DNA from 3 places in the Rhizobium sp. 21-4511-3d genome. Region 3 is predicted to be linked to each of the others. Evidence: riboswitches for the same ligand, from Rfam matches in the RefSeq annotation. Region 3 holds a riboswitch; each other region holds the start of a gene.
The links. Region 3 has a riboswitch for thiamine pyrophosphate ahead of thiM (hydroxyethylthiazole kinase). Riboswitches for the same ligand answer to the same signal wherever they lie in the genome.
Positions count from the first base shown of each region.

Region 1: another riboswitch for thiamine pyrophosphate. It lies ahead of thiB (thiamine ABC transporter substrate binding subunit); the one in region 3 lies ahead of thiM (hydroxyethylthiazole kinase).
Region 2: another riboswitch for thiamine pyrophosphate. It lies ahead of ACQZ5H_RS27195 (ABC transporter permease); the one in region 3 lies ahead of thiM (hydroxyethylthiazole kinase).

Region 1 covers NZ_JBNWCF010000009.1:192,302-199,394, forward strand. The annotation lists gene ACQZ5H_RS20525 (M48 family metalloprotease) at 1-762, opposite strand, end outside; gene ACQZ5H_RS20530 (thiamine ABC transporter ATP-binding protein) at 1,015-1,725, opposite strand; gene thiP (thiamine/thiamine pyrophosphate ABC transporter permease ThiP) at 1,712-3,349, opposite strand; gene thiB (thiamine ABC transporter substrate binding subunit) at 3,349-4,371, opposite strand; TPP riboswitch at 4,424-4,536, opposite strand; gene ACQZ5H_RS20545 (MDR family MFS transporter) at 4,592-6,127, opposite strand; gene ACQZ5H_RS20550 (MarR family winged helix-turn-helix transcriptional regulator) at 6,243-6,770, shown strand; gene ACQZ5H_RS20555 (thiamine diphosphokinase) at 6,813-7,093, shown strand, end outside.
Region 2 covers NZ_JBNWCF010000016.1:1,325-8,417, forward strand. The annotation lists gene minD (septum site-determining protein MinD) at 1-9, opposite strand, end outside; gene minC (septum site-determining protein MinC) at 43-795, opposite strand; gene ACQZ5H_RS27190 (ABC transporter substrate-binding protein) at 926-1,864, opposite strand; gene ACQZ5H_RS27195 (ABC transporter permease) at 1,896-2,636, opposite strand; TPP riboswitch at 2,746-2,848, opposite strand; gene ACQZ5H_RS27200 (outer membrane beta-barrel protein) at 2,999-3,628, shown strand; gene ACQZ5H_RS27205 (hypothetical protein) at 3,788-4,033, shown strand; gene ACQZ5H_RS27210 (sugar ABC transporter substrate-binding protein) at 4,104-5,033, opposite strand; gene ACQZ5H_RS27215 (sterol desaturase family protein) at 5,210-6,244, opposite strand; gene ACQZ5H_RS27220 (LacI family DNA-binding transcriptional regulator) at 6,391-7,093, shown strand, end outside.
Region 3 covers NZ_JBNWCF010000004.1:207,596-214,688, reverse strand. The annotation lists gene ACQZ5H_RS11795 (carbohydrate ABC transporter permease) at 1-882, shown strand, start outside; gene ACQZ5H_RS11790 (carbohydrate ABC transporter permease) at 875-1,723, shown strand; gene ACQZ5H_RS11785 (YdeI/OmpD-associated family protein) at 1,787-2,395, shown strand; gene thiD (bifunctional hydroxymethylpyrimidine kinase/phosphomethylpyrimidine kinase) at 2,399-3,211, opposite strand; gene thiE (thiamine phosphate synthase) at 3,208-3,843, opposite strand; gene thiM (hydroxyethylthiazole kinase) at 3,840-4,643, opposite strand; TPP riboswitch at 4,697-4,793, opposite strand; gene ACQZ5H_RS11765 (ABC transporter ATP-binding protein) at 4,835-5,896, opposite strand; gene ACQZ5H_RS11760 (sugar phosphate isomerase/epimerase family protein) at 5,919-6,773, opposite strand; gene ACQZ5H_RS11755 (ROK family transcriptional regulator) at 6,808-7,093, opposite strand, start outside.

The DNA of each region.
Region 1 (7,093 bases), on a different contig from region 3:
GAAGCGGCTGTATGCGGCCATGCTGTCGAGGAAGCGGCCAGCAGCATAGGGGTCGTAACCGGCTTCGCCGAGCATACGTACACCGATGACGTCGGCCTGCAGCTCCTGCTGGCGGGAGAAGGCGGCGAGGCGCAGCTTGCCGCGGGCGAGAGCCTGCTTGCCGGCGATATCGCTGGAGAGAACTTCGGCAACAACGCGGCTGGCGATGACTTCGGCTTCTTCGCGCTTCTGGCGCTCGATGCCGTGATTGGCCGTCACATGGCCCATCTCGTGCGAGAGCACGGCGGCAACCTCGGAGGCGTCGTTGGCAAGCGCCAGCAGGCCGCGCGTCACGTAGAGATAGCCGCCCGGCAGCGCGAAGGCGTTGATCGCTGGCGAATTCAGGATGGTGATGCGGTAGGACTGGCTCGGATTTTCCGAGACGGCCGTCAGCGCGCCGGCAATGCGGGCAACGAGGCGTTCGGTCTTGGCGTCCTTGTATTCACCGCCATAGCTCGCGACGATGCGCGGGTGTTCGCGGGCGCCCATCGCGGCGCGCGGATCGTTCTTCTGCACTTCATCGACGATCTGCGGATTGGACGAGGGCGAGACGGTCGGCTGGTAGGATTGCTCGATGATCGACTGGCAGCTGTTAAGCGCGACTGCGGCAGCAGTCAGCAGCAACGCATGCCGTCCCCGGTGGCGCAAAGCGGAAAGCATAGTCCTGGAGGGCGCGGGTCTCGTCCACGTCTTCATGCTGTCCAGTCTGGCTCTCCGAGTCATCTTGCTTTTCAGCCGGTTCGCCGCTTTATCGATCCGGCCACTTCCAACGGGGTTCAACAGGCGCCCATCCTGGCTCTCGCAGTGCACAACGGATGGATACAGGTCATTGCTGTAGCTGATTTCCGCATCGATTGCATAGCGAGACTCTGCTTAATTGTGGCGCCGTTGTAATTTAGCAAGCTTGGCGTGGTTAAGGAGTTCTTTCGCTCGGATGAAATTGTGGCGAAAGTGCCATCGCGCCCTGCAGATTCGTCAACCGCGCAGAAATTGCCGCAATGCGGGCATATCTTTTCGCGCGAGATATTCATCGATCGGCGCGGCAAGCGCGATCGCGCCATGGTCGATGAAGACCCCGTAGCTGGCAATGCGGCGGACTTCGTCCGGGTCATGCGAGACGACGATCACGGTGCTGCCGGTTTCGCGCTGCATCGTCGTCAGAAGCTCCGCCATGCCGCTGCGCAAACCGGGATCGAGAGCGGCGAAGGGCTCATCCAGAAGCAGGATCGGCCGATTGCGGACGAGGGCGCGGGCGAAGGCGGCGCGTTGACGTTCGCCGCCGGACAGTGTCGCCGGAAGCCGCTTCTCGAAAGCTGCAAGTCCGACCTGCGCCAGCGCCGCCGAGATGCGGCTGCGGTCCGCCTGCGTGAGCTTCAGGGCCGGATTGATGCCCAGCCCGATATTGGTGAAGATATCGAGATGGGCGAAGAGATTGTTGTCCTGGAAGACGAGCGAGACCGGCCGCTCCGACGGATGGACGCCGCTGGCGTCCCTGCCATCAAGCAGCACCTGGCCACTCTCCGGTATCTCGAAGCCTGCCAGCAGATTGAGGAAGGTCGATTTTCCGGCGCCAGAGGGGCCCGTCACGGCGATGATCTGGCCCCCGGGCAGTGCGCAATCGAAGTGAAAAGCATGGCTGCCGAGCGCCAGGCGGACGTTCTGCATGGCAATATCAGCGGCCGTCATCGGCACCATGTCCTCGCACCTGGCGGGATGTTCCGGCAATTGTCAGCAACAGGCATATCACGCCGAGGATCAGCGCAAAGCCATCGGCATCATTGGTCCTGTAGCTTCCCATGCGGCTATAGACCAGCCACGGCAGGGTGATGAAACCATCGGACCCAAAAAGAGCAACGGCGCCGAGATCGCCGAGCGACAGCGCCATGGCGAAAGACAGGGCGGTCAGGAACGGCTTCCGCAGCCCCGGCCAATCGATAAGCCGCAGCCGCGCCATGCCGGCGATCCCGAGGCTCGCCGATAGCCGCGCCGTACGGCGCTGATGGACGAGATAGGCCGGTTCTAGCACGCGCATGACGAAGGGCAGCGCCATCAGCATGTTGATCAAGACGACGAGGGCAGGCGCGAAAATTTCTGCATCTCCGAACGGTCGCAGGGTCATGAACCATCCTGTGGCAAGCACGACCGGCGGGGCCAATAGCACCATTGAAGATGCGCCGCCCATCGTGGCGAAGAAGGCGCGGTTGCCACGGCCGGACTGCTTGCTGGTGGCTATGGTCTGGCGGGCGCGGATCAGGGCTGCCGATACCAGCAGCGCCAGTGTGGCGGCGGAGATGGATATACCGAAGCTCATCGCCGCGGCCTGCCAGAAGACGGGCTCACCGAGCAGTTTCGGCAGGTCGGCTTTCAGGCCGGCGACGACGACCGAGAGAAGTGGCGACAGGAGAAAGGCTGTGATGGCGATCAATAGCAGGCTGTCCAATAGCTTCGCTATGGGCTTCCTGCCGTCGAAGCGCAGTGCCCGGTGCCCTGCTGTCAGCCCCTCGTCCAGGCTCGCGGGCAGGAGCGACATGGCGGCGAGGACGAGGCCGGTCAGCGCGATCTGCAGCAAGGAAAGTGCGACGGCGCGGCCGGGATCGAAATCGAAGCGAAGCGACTGGTAGATCGCGACCTCGACCGTCGTTGCCGCAGGACCGCCGCCGAGGGTCAGCACCAGCGTGAAGCTCGTGGCGCAGAGCATGAAGATCAGTCCGGCGACGCCGGGGATCAGGCCGCGGATGGCCGGCCATTCGATGAAACGGAAGATGGCGCGCGGACGCATGCCGAGATTGCCCGCCATCAGCCAGTATTCAGAGGGCAGCCGTTCAAGACCGGCAAGCATCAGCCGGCAGGCCAGCGGCAGGTTGAAGAAGACGTGGGCAAGCAGGATGCCGGTTAGGCCATAGATGCTGACAGGTTCGGCAAGGCCGAGTTTCGTCAGCGCGCTGTTGAGCAGGCCCTGCCTGCCCCAGATGCCGATCAAGCCGAGCGCGCCGATCAGAACGGGCAGTCCCATGGGCACCGCCATTAGGCGGATGATCCAGATGCGGCCGGGAAATTGCAGCTGGCGGGCGAGCGACCGCGCGACAGGGATCGCCAGGAAAACCGATAGCAGCGTGGAGAGGACCGCCTGCAGCAGCGTGAAGCGCAGGACGCGGAGGATATAGGGATCGGAAATGATCCCGGCAAAGGCAGCGCCCCCGCCGGAGGCGGCAAGCGAAACGGCAGCGATACCGATGAAAAGCAGGATGGCGGCGAGCGCAATTGCGCCGCCCGCCAATGCATTTCGCCGTTCCGCCGCCGTCTGCAGCATTAGTTCATGCTCATCGCCGCAAGCCACTCGTCGATCCAGGCCTTGCGGTTCTTGGCGACCTCATCCGGCGACATCAGGAAAGTCTTGGAGGGATTGACGAGCTTGCCGAAAGCATCCGGCAGGGGCGTCGAGGTCGCCGAGACCGGCATCATCCAGTTGTTGGTCGGGATCGTGTCCTGGAAGCCGGGGGTGACCATGAACTTCAGGAAGTCGCGGGCAAGATCCTTGTCCGGCGCGTTCTTCAGCAGGCCGGCGACTTCGATCTGGATGTAGTGTCCCTCGGAGAAGGCGGCGGCCTGATAGCGGTCGGCGTTTTCAGCGACCATGTGGTAGGCCGGGGACGTCGTATAGGAGAGCACCATCGGCGCCTCGCCCTTGGTGAACAGGCCATAGGCCTCCGACCAGCCGGGCGTGACCGTCAGGATGCGGTTCTTGAGCTTAGCCCAGGCTTCCGGCGCCTTGTCGCCGTAAACGGACTTCACCCAAAGCAGCAGGCCGAGACCAGGCGTAGACGTGCGCGGATCCTCGATGACGATCTTCTGCGACGGGTCGCCGTCAACCAGTTCCTGCATGCTTTTCGGCGGGTTCTTTACCGTCTGCGTGTCGTAGATGATGGCGAAGTGGCCGTAGTCATAGGGAACGAAGACATCGTCCTTGAAATCGCCGGGCACCTTCAAAGCGCTGGTATCGACGCCGCTGGCGTCGAACAGGCCGGTATCCTTGGCCTCGGTGATCAGGTTGGTGTCGATGCCGAGCACGACGTCGGCCTTCGTCGAGGCACCCTCGAGCTTGAGGCGCGAGAGAAGGGCGACGCCATCGGCGACGCTGACGAAATTGACGGTGCAGGCGCAGGTCTTCTCGAAGGCTTCCTTGACCTTGGGGCCGGGGCCCCATTCGGAGGTGAAGCTTTCGTAGGTATAGACCGTCAGCGTCTTGTCTGCAGCCTGGGCCGGAGCGATGGCTGAGGTAACGGCGAGAAGCGCCGTGGCGAAAAGTGCGATCAATGGTTTGCGGCCGGGCATGGCGCGCCTCCTCCTATACAAGTTGTTTCACGGGAAAAGGGCGGTGCCTGGTGTCACGCGCGCATCTAATCCCTCCGCCGGTGTTAACCGGATCAGGTTCCGCGGGTTGGCTTGAAGCCTCTCAGCCAGCTGTCCTTGCGGACACGGGCACCCCGTTAGAGCGTTCGCAGATGTATAGTGGTGACGGCTTTATGACAAGGGCGAAGCTCGCCCTTGCCGGTCACTCCGCAGCTTCGGCTGCGGCCGCAGAATTCTTGGCTTCGCCATGGCGCGGCAGCTGTACGGGTTTCAGCGAAAGGGCGGCGATCAGCCCGATCAGTGCAAAAGCGCAGGAGGTCATGAACAGCGGCGTGAAGGCGGCCGAATACGCATTCTCTACCGCCTGACGGCTGGCTTCTGGCAGTGCCGCCATCATCTTCGGGGTCAGCTGCTCGATATCGGTCACGCCGGGGATGGAGACGCCGACCTTTGCCAGCTGCGAGCCGATGATCGCGCCGTAGATGGAGATGGCGATCGAGGCGCCGCCCATGCGCGACAGCGTCACCGAACCCGTTGCAGCACCGACGTCACGGGCCGGAGCCGCGTTCTGAACGCCGATGATCGGCACCTGCTGTGCAAGCCCGATGCCGATGCCGTGCAGAGCCATCAGCAGGCCGATGATGGGCAGAGGGGTACCCGCATGAACCTGCGTCAGCAACGCGAAAGCGATGGCGCTGCAGGAGAGGCTGGCGATGGCGAAGGGCTTGTAGCGGCCGGTGCGCGAGATGGTGCGGCCGGCAAACAACGAACCGCAGACAAGGCCGCCGGTCAGCATGATGAAGAGCAGGCCGGCATGCGAGGGCGAGAGGCCGGTTGTCGTCTGCAGGAACAGCGCGAAATAGTTGGCCATGCCGATGGCGATGCCGCCGCCGGTGATCGACATGATCAAGAGCAGCGGGAAAGTCGGATTGCGGAACAGCGACAGCGGCACGATCGGTTCGGCGGCGCGGCGCTCGACGAAGACCCAGGCGATGGCGCAGACAACGCCTGCGGCAATGATGCCGAGGCTCTGCGGTGCAAGGAGCGAACCGAAAAGCTCACTGCCATCGGCCATCAGCACGATGCTGGTGGTGGTCATCGCCAAGAGCAGCGCGCCGGCGTAGTCGATCTTCGGGCGGCGATGCGGTTTGCGGTAGGGCAGCATCAGCGCCAGGCCGATGAGCACGACGAAACCGATGGGGACATTGACAAGAAAGATCGAGCGCCAGCCGAACAGATCGCTCATCATGCCGCCAAGAACGGGGCCGATGGCGCTGGAGGCCATCAGCACGAGGCTGGAATAGCTCTGGTAGCGGGCGCGTTCGCGCGGTTCGAAAAGGTCGGCATTGACGGCGAAGATCGACACCATGATGCCGCCGCCGCCGAGGCCCTGCAGCACGCGGGCGGCAATCAGCGTGTTCATCGAGATGGCCAGACCGCAGACAGCCGAGCCGACGGTGAAGATCGCGATCGCCGTCATCATCACATATTTGCGGCCGAAGAGGTCGCCGAGCTTGCCATAGACGGGCATCACGGCGCTGAGCGACAGGAGATAGGCCGAGCCGATCCAGCCGAAGCGCTCGAGATGGCCGAATTCGCCCACGATCGTCGGCAGCGCCGTCGAGACAATCTGATTGTCCAGCGTTGCCATGAACATCGCGGTCATCAGAAACAGGAAGAGAATAAGCCTGCGGCGGGGATCCGTCACGAGCGGCTGGGAGGCAAGCTGCATATCCATGAAGACAGTTCCGATCTTGATCGCCAATTTATGTGACAAAAGCATATAAATGTCAATGACACTTGAATGACGCAGGCATGTTTCCTTCCCGCAAGCCTTCTGTTATGCTCGCCGCATGAACGAGAAACCCGCCCGAATTCACGAGCTCGATCCCCTGCCGCTGGAAAGCGAAAGCGTCTTGAGCATCGGCCAGAGCATGACCCGCATGAAGCTCATGACGGGCCGCAGGCTGATCGGGCGTCTTGCGATCCAGAGCGTCGCGCCGGATCTCGAACTGTCGCATCTCGACGTGCTTGATGCCGTACGCCGCGCGCAGCCGGCGGAGGAAGTGACGGTCGGGACGATCGCGGAGATGCTGCGCATCGATCCGTCACGCGCCAGCCGCGTGGTTGCCGACATGGTCAGCCGCAACATTCTTCGCCGCGCGGCATCGCAGGCCGATGCGCGCAGGATCGTCGTGGTTATGACACCCATCGGGCAGCGGCTGCTTGCCGAAATCCGTGCGCAGAAGATGGCGCTGATCGGCGAAATCCTCGACGGATGGAGCGAAAAGGACGTCGATGCTTTCGCGGCGCTCTATGAACGCTTCATCGATGGCTATGAAAAAGCCTTCGAACGGCGCGACAAGGGTACGCCCGGCTGAACCCTGCCCCTTTCCCTCGACCCCTGCTTTGCGCTATGGGCAATGCCCATGACGGAAACCACCTTCACCATCCTGCTTGGCGGCGAGCTCACGCCGACGGAACGGCTGCGCAGCGCCGTTGCCGGTAGCCGCTTCATCGCGGCCGATGGCGGCATGCGGCATGCGGCCGAGCTCGGCGTCGTGCCGGAGCTCTGGGTGGGCGATTTCGATTCCACGGCGCCTGATCTCGAAGGCGCCTTTCCCGATGTGCCGAAGCAGCCCTACCCGGCCGCCAAAGCCTCGACGGATGGCGAGATCGCCGTGTCTGAAGCCATTGCGCGTGG
Region 2 (7,093 bases), on a different contig from region 3:
CTTACCCATATCCCCTCTCCTGCTCCTGAACCAATTCGTCTGTTAAATGAGCCGCGATGCCATGATCGCGTCGTTTTCGAGCCAAAGCTGCGCAGCGTGGCCGCGCAGGTCCGCGGGCAGATCGTCCGCGGTCTTGTAAATGCCGTCGATCGCCAGAAGCTCGGCTTCGAGCTTGCGGCAGAATATCCGCGCCGATGCATTGCCGACGGAGCCCGCAAGCGCCCGGCCGCGCAGCGCGCCGTAAATATGAATGGAACCGCCGGCGATGACTTCGGCGCCCGAGGCGACCGAGCCGATGATCGTCACATCGCCTTCCGGGAAGATGATCGACTGGCCGGAGCGCACCGGCTCGTGCAGGACCATCGAGGAGAGCGGTGCGCGGGTGATCACCTGCGGCGCCACGACCTGCACCGGCTCTTCAGCCTTCGGTGTAGCGCCCTTCACAGGCGCAGGCGCCGTTTCCGTCACCTCGACATCCGGCGCCGGGCGCCCACCCGTCATGCCCGGAGGCATCGTCGCGTCAAGCTGCGAGGGACGCGCGCCTTCGATCCCCATGATCCGCACATTGCGCTCGGCGAGAGCCGCAATCATCGATTTCAACAGCGCCCGGTCCGCCTGCAGGTCCGAAACGTCGAGAACCACGGGACGCCCCAGGAAAAACCCTGCCGAGCGCGAGGCCAGATCGTCGAGCCGGACCAGCCACTCCTCGAAGGGCAGATCGGGCGTCAAAACGACCGCCAGGAACGAACGGCCTTTGATACGGATGGAGCGTGCGTCGGTTAACACATTAGCAATCTTGGTTAATTTTTGATTGCTTCGGTGTAGCTGCTTCGTGGTTAACAAATAGTTAACGCGAGGCTCCCGGCCGGTACATTCGGTTAACGGCCGGGGGCTTTGCAAAGGGCCGTGGCAGACGCGCCACAGGCTACTTTATCTCGACGGCGAGGTCCTCGACTTTGGGCGCCGTCTTGACCAGCCCCATCTGCTGCATGAAGGCGCCGAAGCGCTCGTAGCGGCCGGTATCGAGAGCGGCGGGGCGCTTGGCGAAGCGCGGCAGCGTGTCGAAAAAAGCCTTGCGGTTCAGCTCGTCATTGAGATCAGGATAGGCCTTGATGAACATCTGCCAGGCGTCATCGGGGTGGTTGGTGATGAAGACGGAAGCCTGTTCGATCGCACCGAGGAAGCGCGGCAGACGCGAATCGGCGGCCGAATCGCGATGGGCGATGAAGATCAGTTCGTCATAGGGCGGCACGCCGTTTTCTTCCGGATAGAAGGCCTTGCCCTCATGACCCTCGAGCTTCATCTGCGTCAGCTCGAAATTGCGGAAGCCGCCGACGGTCGCATCGACTTTGCCCGCGATCAGCGACGGCGAGAGCGAGAAGTTGACGTTGACGAGCTCGACATCGTCCTTCTTGAGACCGGCATTTTCGAGCATCCGCTTCAGCATCGCATCCTCGAAGCCGGTGACGGAGAAGCCGACCTTCCTGCCCTTCAGATCCGCGAGGCTCTTGATCGGCCCGTCGGCCAGCACGGTCACCGTATTCAGCGGCGTTTCGACCAGCGTGCCGATGCGGACGATCGGCAATCCGGCTTCATGATCGAGATAGAGATTGGGCTGGTAGTGGATGCCGATATCCGCCTGTTTGGCAGCGACGAGGCGGGGCACAGCGGAGGGGTCGGCGGGCGGAATCAGGGTGACGTCGAGACCGGCGGCGGCGAACAGGCCCTTCTCTTGAGCGATCACCATCGGCGCATGGTCCGGATTGACGAACCATTCGAGCATGACAGTCAGCTTGTCGTTGGCGAAGGAGGGCGACGCGAGGGTCGCGATCGCAAGGAGAGTGGCGGATATCAGACGCAGCATGTTTGCTCCATGATTATGCGGGAAGAAGAAGTCAGTTCGTGGTGGCCCATGGGGTCCAGCCGGAGGTGAGCCTGTCGACAGCGACGCGGCAGATGACGGTCATGGCGGCGAGCACGGCCATGGCGGCAAAGACCATGTCCGTCTGCATGCGGGCATTGGCCTGGACCATGACGAAGCCGAGGCCGGAGGACGCCCCGACCCATTCGCCGATCACGGTGCCGAGTGGCGCGAGAGGTGCGGCGATCCTGAGGCCGGAGACGAGGGACGGCAGGGCGAGCGGCAGGCGGATCCGCATCAGCGTCTGCCAATGGCTCGCCTCTGTCAGCGATACCGCATCGAGAATATCCCGCTCGGTGCGGCGCAGCCCGTCGGCAAAGGCGGAGGCGACGGGAAAGAAGATGATGATCGTCGCCATGGCGATCTTCGAGGCGATGCCGAAACCGAGCCAGATAACCAGGATCGGCGCCAGCACGAAGACAGGGAAAGCCTGCAGGATCAGTACCATCGGCCAGACGAGCGTGGCGGCAGCCGGAAAGGCGGCGAGCGCGAAGGCGACGGCAGCGCCCGATATGGCGCCGCAGAGCAGGCCGAGGACGATTTCGAGCGCCGTCGTCAGGCTCTGCTCAAGCAGGAAGAGCGGCTGCCTGCCGAAGACGGCGACGACGTCGGCAGGCGACGGCAGAATGAAATGCGCGGGCGCGAAGACCCAGATGACCGCCTGCCAGAGAGCGATAAGCAGGGCCACGCCGCCGAGGGCGTTGAGCGGACGCATCGCTAGGCCTTCGCGCGGGCCGGATGCGGGAACGGAAAGACAGACATGACGAAGCGATCTCCAGACAGAATTGGAGATCCAGGCAAAGCGAAGAAGAAGGGGAGATACCGCCGGTATCTTGTTCCGTTCCTACGCCGGCATGACCCGGATCAGGTTCAAGGGTCCGGCTCACCGCCATCTCAGCATCGTCAGATGCTCCCCTCGGAATGGGCGGAACCTGTCGTTTTCCCGGCCTGAAGTCAATGGCGCATCTGTCGCAGGCCGGTCGCCGGTCTTGTATTCCGGGGTCTCAGCTACAAAATTAATTAGAGACTTTTGGATCAGGCACCCTACTTGACCCTTAAGCATTAGGGAGACCGAATATGAAATTCGTTATTCTCACCGCGCTGGCTGCCTCACTTGCCGGCATTTCCGCTCAGGCCGCGGACCTGACGCCGCCGCCCGCCCCTGTCGAGCCCGAAGCGATAACCCCTGTCTTCACCTGGTCCGGTCCCTATATCGGCGCCGAGGGTGGCTATAGCTGGAACACCTTCGATCCTTCCGGGGCATCGGATGTCGATGCCAATGGCGGCATTCTCGGCGTCTTCGGCGGCTATAACTATCAGTTCGACAACAACTGGGTTGTCGGTGTCGAAGGTGACGTCCTGCACAACTGGAACAAAGAGGATGTAGCCTTTGGCTCGGTCGAGACGACCTGGCAGGGCTCGGTTCGCGCCCGCGTCGGCTATGCCTTCGACAATGCGCTGATCTACGGCACGGCCGGCTGGGCGATCGCCCGCGCCGAGGCCAATCCGGATGTCGGGCCCGACGAATCGGATACGCTGAACGGCTGGACCATCGGCGCCGGCATCGACTACGCCTTCACCCAGAATATCTTTGCCCGCGGCGAATATCGCTACACCGATTACGGCAGCGGCAATTTCGGCGCGGCTGGCGGCGATTTCGACCTGAACCAGAACACCATCATGATCGGCGTCGGCGTCAAGTTCTAGGCGCCACTCGTTCTCTCCAATGTAAGGGCACGCCTTCATTCGGCGTGCCCTTTCTATGATCGCCGGTACGCTTTCCAACATCTCGTGGAAAACCGGAACACCGTGTTGCACTAATTTAGGACTTCGACAAAAGTCATTCCCATCATGAGGAATGCTCACATGCTGTCGGGTCTCGGAACAATCACCATCACGGACGAGAACTATAGCGAGCATGTCGCCTTCGAGCTCGGAGAGCGCGATGGCCTGCTTTTCGGCGGGGAGGAAGTGCTGCGCAGAGCGCAGCGGGCCAAGAAGGTCTTCCTGTTTCTGCTGACCTCGCGGCGCGAATTGCGCATCCGCATAGCCAATGTCGAGCATAGCTGCGCCAATTTCGTCGTCATCAGCGAGCCCCTGCCCGCCGCCTGACATGCGAATGGCCACGATGGCCTGAGCGCATCGTGGCCGTCCTGACGCCGCCTGTGAGGCAGGCCGCGCCTTAGTTCAGGTGTTCGAAATCCGCCATGTTCTTCTGGGTGACAAGCTGGAAGGGGATCCAGACCTCGCGGTCGAGCTTCTCGCCCTTGATCGCCTTCATCGCGGCATCGATCGATCCCTTGCCCTGGCCTTTGGCATCCTGGAACACGGTGACCTTGAGATCGCCTGTCTTCATCGCCTGCAGCGCCTCGGGCGTCGCGTCGATGCCTGAGACGATGATCTTGTCGGTCGAGGCGCCGGCGGCCTTCAGCGCCGAAATCGCGCCGAGCGCCATTTCGTCATTATTGGCGATGATGGCATCGAATTCGACGCCTGACGTCAGCCAGTTGGAAACCAGATCGGCGCCGTTGACGCGGCTCCAGTTGCCGACCTGCTCCTGGGCGACGTTGATGCCGCTGCATTCGGGCGTCTTGACGACATCGTGAACGTCCTGCGTACGCTGGCGCGCCGCCTGGCTGGTGAGGTCGCCGATCATGATGACGACATTGCCCTTGCCGCCGAGCAGGCGACAGACTTCCTTGGTCTGCAGCGTGCCGGATTCGGTCTCGTTGGAGCCGACGAAGGCCTGCTGCTTGCCGAGCGTGTTGAGGTCGGTCGGCTGGACATTGACGTAGATGAGCGGAATGCCAGCATCTTCGGCGACCTTGCTGAGAGCCGGCGTACCGTCGGAATCGACGGGGTCGACGATGATTGCAGAGACGCCGCCGGCCGCGATATTCTTCACCTGATCGAGCTGCTTGTTGACGTCGGTCGTCGCGTCTTCGATCTGCAGCTCCACGCCGATCGACTTGGCGTAGTCTTCCATGCCGTTGACGATCAACGTCTGAAAGTTGTTGGACAGCGTGCCCATCGAAACACCGATACGGTCGGCAGCGTGCGCCTGCGACGCAAGCACCAGCGCAACTGCGCTGGTGGTCAGCAATTTCAGCATGTTCTCTCCTCCCAGAGATAAGGCGGCGCCAGGCGGCCGCAGGAAAACGTTAGCCGGGGAAGTCCACGCGGTCCGCCGATAATTTGATGAAAACGCCTCATTTGCAGGGGCATCCGCATAGCAAAAGGCCCGGCTTTGGGGCCGGGCCTTTCTCGGTCGCTCGCTTGGGAAATCAGTCAGCCTGCCTGCTGCTCGCCGCGCGCCTTCTTCTCGGCGCGGCGTCTTGCCTGCTCCATGAAGCGCTTGTCCATGCGCTCCTGGGCTTCGGGTGAGCCGTCGTGGAAAGTGCCGAACCACTTGTCGAGCGGAATGACGCCATCGGCATAATTGCACTCGAAATACTTGTGATGGAGATAGTGGTCGTAGCTGTGGGTATCGATGGCGCTCTCCTCGCCGACGACGATCTTGTCGAAGCCGGCATGGCCCGGTGCCGGGGCAAGGCCTGCATGCGCCAGGTGGAAGATCGCATGGACAGGATTGGACGGCACGATCCAGTGGATCAGCACACCGGAGAAATAGAGGAGGTGCTCGATCGGGTGCATGGCAAGACCGGACCAGGGGCCGGGATTGACGTTGTTATGATGCAGCTTGTGGACCGCATGATACAGCGGCGGCCAGTGGATAAGGCGATGCACCAGATAGAAATGCAGGTCGCGAAAGGTCGGAATAAAGAACATCACGACGGCGCAATAGACCGGGTGCTCGGCGAAGGAAACATAGGGAATGATGCCGTTGGCGAAAGCCCAGAGCGTCAGCACCTCGAATGCCGTCCAGATCGGCACCGCGCTGGCAAAGGTCCAGATGACATTGTCGACCGTCTGGTTGCCGAAAAGGAAGGCGTCGTTGCCGACAGAGGGCCATTTGGCGTTGAACTTAAAGCTCGTGCCCTGCTTCTTCTGCATGTAGAGGCGCAGATGGAAGGCGCCGAAGAAGACCAGCACGATCGCCGCATTGCGAACGAGCAGATAGGCGATCCATCCGATCGAGAAGGTCTTTGCCGTCTCGAGCGACGGCGTGGCGTAGAGCCACAGCAGCGTGCCGATCACCGCGTAAAGGACGTTCCAAGGCATCAGATAACCCGGATAGCCGAACAGCCATTTCAGGAAACGCAGCGGCTGGACCGGCCAGATGAACACAGGCGGATACTGGATGAGCTTGAACGGCGCCCAGTCGCCGCGCTTGTTGCGTTTGCCGTATAGTGTGTCGTCCATCTGAAACCCTCCAACTCGTGAGGCAAAAATTACCGCAGCCGGAGGGCCAATTCCCATCGCAGTTTTGATGTGTTTTGATCAATTGCGGTATTTCACCGGAGAGGCTGGAATGCTTGACTGTCCAGGCGAATTTGGGGGAGGTTTTGATGAAAAAGACGACGCTGCAGGATGTCGCCCGGGAGGCAAGACTGGGGATCGCCACCGTCGAGCGGGTCATCAACGGGCGCGGCGGCGTTACCGAAAAGACCGCCGAGAAGGTCATCCGCGCCGCCAAGAAGCTCGGCTATGGCGAGCGTTCGACCGAGACCCATCGCGGCGCGATCCGCATCGAAGTCATCCTTGTGCGGCCGGAGACGTCGTTCTTCGCCCGGCTGAACCAGGCCTTCGAGCGCATATCGGCGTCGCTCGACCGCGCCGTCATCCTGCACCGCACCTTCATCAAGGAAAGCGACCCGATCGGCATGGCGCACCACATCGCCAATCCGAGCTTTCGCCGCTCCGGGCTGATCATCTGCTCGCAGGACCACCCGAAGGTGATCGAGGCGCTGCGCCAGGTGCGCGCCTCGGGAGTCGAGGTCGCACAGGTCGTGACCCGCTGCGACGACGCGGAAGTCCCCTATCTCGGCATCGACAATTATGCGGCGGGCCGCAGCGCCGCCTACTACATGTCGGGCATGCTGGCAGCGCGGCCAGGACATTTCGCTGCCATCTGCCATAGCGGCTCCTATTCGAACCACCGCCAGCGCATCCAGGGATTTTCCGACTACATGGCCGAGCGCGGCGCCGATGGTCACGCGCTTTCGCTGGTGATGATGGGCCGCGATGACGATCTGCAATGCGCCGAGCTGC
Region 3 (7,093 bases):
CGAAAGAACCGCAGTTCGATCGCGCATGACCGCTGGGCGGTGCTGCTGCTCTTCCTGCCGCCGGCGCTGATCCTCTTCACGCTCTTCGTCATCATGCCGATGGGCGAGGCGGCCTGGTACAGCCTCTACAAGTGGAACGGCTACGGCACGCCGACCGAATATATCGCGCTCAAGAATTTCCAGGTTCTGTTCCGCAATGCCGCCTTCAGCCAGGCGCTGATCAACAACGGCCTGATCATCGTCGTTTCCATCGCCATCCAGGTGCCGCTGGCGATCTGGCTGTCGACGATGCTGGCGCATCGCATCCCCGGCGTCGTGACCTACCGGCTGATCTTCTTCCTGCCCTATGTTCTCGCCGATGTCGCCGCCGGCCTGATCTGGCGCTTCGTCTATGACGGCGACTACGGGTTGTTCGCGGCCATTGCCGGCTTCTTCGGCATGGCCAATCCCTATGTGCTCGCCGACAAGGACGTGGCGATCTATGCGGTGCTCGGCGTCGTCGTCTGGAAATATTTCGGTTTCCACATGATGCTGTTCATCGCCGGGCTGCAATCGGTCGACAAGAACGTGCTTGAGGCTGCCGATATCGACGGCGCCTCCGGCTGGCAAAAATTCCGCTACATCACGCTGCCGCTGCTCGGCTCGACGCTCAGGCTCTCGATCTTCTTCGCCGTCATCGGCTCCCTGCAGCTTTTCGACATGATCATGCCGCTCACCGGCGGCGGACCGTCGAACTCGACGCAGACCATGGTGACCTTCCTCTACACCTACGGCGTCATGCGCATGCAGGTCGGCCTCGGCAGCGCCGTCGGCGTCGTGCTGTTCATCATCTGCGTCACGCTCGCCTTCGGCTACAAAAGGATATTCATGCGCAATGACTGATACGACCGACACCATTCGCATGCCCGCGACGACGAAGGTCTATCTCTACGTCTCGTTGACCCTCATCGCCGCCCTCGTGCTGATCCCGCTGCTGACGACGGCCCTCGGCGGCTTCAAGACGCTCGGCGACCTGCGCGTCAATCCCTTCGGCCTGCCCGCCACATGGCAATGGTCGAACTATACGGATATCCTGTTCGGCGAGCGCTACTGGCTGCAGATCTTCAATTCGCTGGTCATCGCCGTCCTCACAGTGTCGCTGACGCTGATCGTCTCGTCGATGGCGGCCTTCACCTTCGCGCATGTGCGCTTCTTCGGCTCGTCCTTCCTGTTGAACTACTTCCTGCTCGGCCTGATGTTCCCTGCGGCGACGGCTATCCTGCCGCTCTTCATCCGCATCCGCGATCTCGGACTGCTGGACACCTATTGGGGCGTGGTGCTGCCGCAGGTGGCGTTCGGGCTCGGGATGAGTATCCTGCTTTTTAGAAACTATTTTCGCAACCTTCCGGAAGAATTGTTCCAGGCGGCATTCGTCGATGGCTGCGGCTACATGCGCTTCTTCTGGTACATCTCGCTGCCGCTGTCACGGCCGATCATCGCCACCGTCAGCATCATCTCCTTCGTCGGCAGCTGGAACAGCTATATCCTGCCGCTGATCATGCTGAATTCGGAATCGAAATATCCCTGGCCGCTCGGCATCATGGTCTATCGCGGCGAGTTCGGCACCGAATGGCAGCTGGTACTCGCCTTCATCACCCTGACGATCATGCCGACCGTCATCGTTTTCTTCCTGGCCCAGAGACACATCATCGCCGGCCTGACGGCGGGCGCGGTCAAATCCTGATGTTGCCGTTTCTGCCGCGGCCGTTACCATGGCCGCGGCACGGCATCATGGGAGAGCAGACGGTTGGCGCCGATAAAGGTCGATCCGGATAAGGTTCGCGAATTCAAGACGAAGCAGGATTTCTACGACTGGCTGGCCGCGCATCACGACCGTGAAAGCGAGGTCTGGATCCGCATCTTCAAGGTCGCATCCGGCTTGCCGTCGATCACGCCGGTCGAGGCGATCGACGCTGTGCTCTGCTGGGGCTGGATCGATGCGGTGAAGAAAAGCCTGGACGAGAAGAGCTATCTCCAGCGCTACACGCCGCGCGGCAGGAAGAGCATCTGGAGCCAGATCAACGTCAACAATGTCGCCCGCCTCGTCGAGGAGGGACGAATGACCGAGCACGGCCTTCGCGAGGTCCAAGCCGCGAAAGCGGATGGCCGGTGGGACCGGGCCTATGGCAGCGGCAAGGACCTGAAGATCCCCGAGGATCTGCAGACGGCGATCGACGCCGATCCCAAGGCCAAGGCGATGCTTGCGGCGCTCAGCGCGCAAAACCGCTTCGCGCTTGCCTTCCGCGTGCACAATATGAAGACGCCGGCGGGCCGCGAGCGGAAGATCGCGGCCTTCGTCGAGATGCTGGCGAAGGGCGAGACGATCTATCCGCAGAACAAGAAGCCGAAGGTCTGAACCTCAGAGATCGGCCTTGTCCCAGAGCGCGTGGAAATGCTGGACCGGGCCATGGCCGGAACCGACGGTGAGCGTTTCTGCAGCCGCAACGGCATCGGCGAGATAGCGCTTGGCGATCGCGACCGCTGCCTCCGGCGTCTTGCCCTTTGCAAGCTCGGCCGCCAAGGCGCTCGACAGCGTACAGCCGGTGCCGTGTGTGTTCTTCGTCGGAACCCTTGGAGCCTCGAACCAGGTAATATGGCCGGCGCTTGCCAGCACATCGGGGCTGTCAGTGCCGCCGAGATGGCCGCCTTTCAACAGTACCATGCGCGGTCCGCGATCCAGCAGTTTGCGCGCCTGCTGCTGCATGGCATCGCGGTCTTGGGCGTGGTCCTCGCCGAGCAGCGCCGCCGCTTCGGGGAGGTTCGGGGTCAGCATCGTTGCCAGCGGCAGAAGGCGGTCGGTGAGCGCGCCGATCGCGGCGATATCGAGGAGGGCGGCGCCGCCCTTGGCGATCATTACGGGGTCGAGCACCAGCGGGATGCCGCGATGCGGATGCAGCGCATCGGCAATTGCCTCCGCGATCCCGGCATTGGCGATCATGCCGATCTTGACGGCATCGACGCGGACATCGGCAAAGACCATGCGGATCTGCTCGGCGACGAAATCCGGCGAGACGGTCTGCACTGCTGAAACGCCGGTGGTGTTCTGCGCAGTCAGGGCCGTCAGCACAGCCATGCCATAGGTGCCGCGGGCGGAGAATGCTTTGAGGTCGGCCTGGATGCCGGCGCCGCCCGATGGGTCGGAGCCGGCGATCGAGAGAACGTTGCGGATCATTGTCCTGCCTTTCTGATGCGTTCGGCGATTGCAGCCGTCGCCGCTTGCGGATCCGGCTGGCCACAGATCGCCGAGACGACCGCAAGCCCTTCCGTGCCCGTTGCGAGCACTGGCTCCACATGTTCCGCCTTCAGGCCGCCGATTGCCACTGAGCGAACCGGGCAGACACGAACCAGCTCCTCCAGACCTGCGATGCCGATCGGTTGCTTGTGATCCGGCTTGGTCGCCGTCGCGAAAACGGGGCCGATCCCCGCATAGTCGACGATCGCGGGATCTACGGCTGCGGCAAGTTCAGGCGTCTCGACGGAGAGGCCGAGAATCATATCAGGCCCGATGCGGCGGCGGGCCTCGGCGGCGGCGAGGTCTTCCTGGCCGATATGCAGCCCATCGGCGTTGAGCGCGATTGCCGCTTCGACGTCGTCATTGACGACAAGCAGTGCTCCGCTTCCTGACAGGACCCGCTGCAGTGCCCGGCCCGTCTCGATCATCTGCCGGGTAGTCGCCGTCTTGTCGCGCAGCTGCACGATGGTCGCCCCACCGGCGACGGCTGCGCGGGCGGTCTCGACAAGCCCGTACCCGGCGCAGAGCTCCGGGTCGAGGACGAGATAAAGGGAGAGGTCGAAGCTCTTCACGCCTGGCTGATCCTTGCTGCGGCGTCGAGCGCCGGACCATCGAGCGCGGCAAGCGCATCGAGGAAACGCCAGGAGAAGGAGCCAGGGCCCTTGGCTTCCTGTGCCGCCTGTTCGCCGGCAACGGCAAACATTGCGAGAGCGGCGACCGTCGCATCGAAGGTCTCGTCAGAGGCGACCGCGGCGAAGGCGCCGGTCAGGCAGGTCAGCGAGCAGCCGAGCGCGGTGATCTGCGGCATCAGCGGCGAACCGCCGGAAATGCGAACGGCGCGGGTGCCATCGGTGACGAAGTCGACCGGGCCTGTGACCGCGACGACGGCGCCATATTGCGCCGCGATGCTGCGGGCGGCCCCTTCCGCCTGCTCGACGGGATCGCGGCTATCGACGCCCTGGCCACGGCTCTCGCTGCCGGCCAGCGCGATGATTTCGGATGCATTGCCGCGGATGATCGCCGGGTTGAGGTCGAGAAGTGCCGCGACGCTTTCGCGGCGGAAGCCGGTGGCGTAATGCGCCACGGGATCGAGAACCCAGGGTTTGCCATTGCGCGCAGCAGCCTTCGCCGCCTGCTTCATGCCGCTGACCCAGGCGGGCGAGAGCGTGCCGATATTGATGGTCAGTGCACCGGAGAATGCGGCGAATTCACCGGCTTCCTCCTCCGCATGCACCATGGCGGGCGAGGCGCCCGCGGCCAGCACGACATTGGCGGCGATATTCATCGCGACATAGTTGGTGATGCATTGAACGAGCGGCGGCGCGGCGCGCAGCGCAGTCAGCAATTGCCCGGGTGATCTCGAAGTCGTCATCTTGCGTCCCTTTTGGGGCGGGGCAAGACGCGGGAGGCCAGGCACATGGAAGCGAAGGGCCTCGAGCGACTCCCTCCGCCAGCATTATCTGGTTCAGGTTCGAAGGGTACTTCTCAGCCCGCCTTTCGGCGAACGCCCCTGTCTCTCAACACCACGGTCATCGCAAATTATCAGCGGCTTGTCACGCCCTATCAGTTGAGCCGGGCTTCGCCGCTGGCGATGCGCTGCTCGTCGGCGCCGAAGAGATGTACGGCATCGTGAATGGGCGCCACCTTAAGGATGTCGCCGGGCGCCGCTCTGATCCGCTCGCGGAAGACGCAGCTGATCGTCTGCGCGCCGAGCCGGGCGATCACCAGTGTTTCCGATCCGGTGGGCTCGACGACGACGGTGGTGATCTCGATGCCATTTGGGTCGAGCTGCAAATGCTCCGGGCGGATCCCGTAGGTCACCGCGTCGGCGGGGCGACGGTCGCTCGGCAGGGTGATGCCGTCCTCGGTGCGGAAGCCCGTATCCGTCATGCTGCCCTTGATGAAATTCATCGCGGGCGAGCCGATGAAGCCGGCGACGAAGAGATTGTTGGGCCGGTCATAGAGGTCGAGCGGCGAGCCCGCCTGCTCGATGCGCCCATCCCTCATGACGACGATCTTGTCGGCCATGGTCATCGCTTCGATCTGGTCGTGGGTGACGTAGATCGTCGTCGTCTGCAGCCGCTGATGCAGCTCCTTGATCTCGGAGCGCATCTGGACGCGAAGCTTGGCGTCGAGATTGGAAAGCGGCTCGTCGAACAGGAAGACGGCGGGATCGCGCACGATCGCCCGGCCCATGGCAACGCGCTGGCGCTGGCCGCCCGAAAGCTGCTTCGGATAGCGTTCGAGCAGGCTTTCGAGGCCGAGTATCTTTGCGGCATTGCCGACCCGCTTGTCGATCTCCGCCCGCGGCATGCGCTTCAGCCGCAGCGAAAAGCCCATGTTCTTGGCCACGGTCATATGCGGGTAGAGCGCATAGTTCTGGAACACCATGGCGATGTCCCGGTCCTTCGGCGCCAGCTCGTTGACGACATGCTTGCCGATCTGGATTTCGCCCGACGTGATGCCTTCAAGCCCGGCGATCATTCTGAGCAGCGTCGATTTTCCGCAGCCGGACGGGCCGACGAGGACGACGAATTCGCCGTCACGGATATCGACCGAGACACCCTTGATGGCCTTGAACGCGCCGTAGTCCTTGCGAGCATTATTGACTGAAACATGAGCCATTATCGTCCTCCCCAGGCTGCGATCAAAGCTTGTCCAAGACGGTTCTGAGATAGCCGAGGCCGACTCGTTCGCCTTCCTTGCGGGCCTCCAGGTCCTTGCCCGGCCAGCCATAGGCGGCATCTTCATGCTCGATCGAAATCGTGCCGTCGAAGCCGTAGCTGCGCGCCTGCTTCAGGAACCTCGACCAGTCGAGCAAGCCGAGGCCCGGCAGCTTGTACCGCCACCAACCCTTGCCATGGTAGCCGACCGCCTGCAGCGCGGTCGCATCGACCGCCGTGTCCTTGGCATGCAGGATGACGATGCGATCCTTGACGGCATCCAGCGCCAGATAGGGATCGATACCCGTCCGCAGAAAATGCGAGGGGTCGAATTCGAGCCCGAAACGCCGGTCCGGAATGCGCTTGAAGAGCTCCTCGTAGCCCTTTGGCGTCGTACCGACGAAATTGTCCTTCGGCCCAGGCCAGTTCTCGATGGCAAAGGTCAGGCCGCTGGACGCGGTCTCGGCGATCAGGCCGTTCATGTAAGCCGCGAAATCGTCGTAGTTGGCCTCGTCGCTGGCCTCGTCATTGCGGCCGGGGAAGATGACGAAAACCGGCACGCCGGTTTCGCCGATCGCCTGGGCGAATTCCGCGGTGCGCGAGCGCAGATCCTTGCGCTTGGCGTTGTCGGCGTCGAGCTGGTTGCCGAAATAGGTGATCGAGGAGACAAAGAGATTACGCTCGCGGGCAAGCGAGACGGCGGCCTTCACCCTGTCAGGGGTCTTGATGTGTCCGCCGACATCGATCTCGATGGCATCGAAACCGGCGGAAGCTGCGAAATCCACCACTTCTTCAAGCGGCCGGTCGTTGAACGTCGACGTATAGAAACCGATCCTCATCAAAATCCTCCCATGCGCCGCCGCAGCGGCCGTGCTAATTGTTCAGGCGATCCATGTATTTCAGCGGTGAACGGGTGCGTTGAACCTCATCCGATGACGCCAGCATCAGCGCCGCGGCCATCGGCATGGCGGCCGCCCCGATCGCCGAGGCATCCTCGCCGAGCGAGGCGCGGTGGATGGAGGGCAGGGCGCCGTCGCTGGCGTCCAGATGCTCGTGCACATAGCGCAGCAGCTCGTCGATCATGCGGATCGGCAGCCGGCCGCCGACCAGGATGGCATCGGGATCGACGATCATGCCGACATGACGGACGGCGACCGCG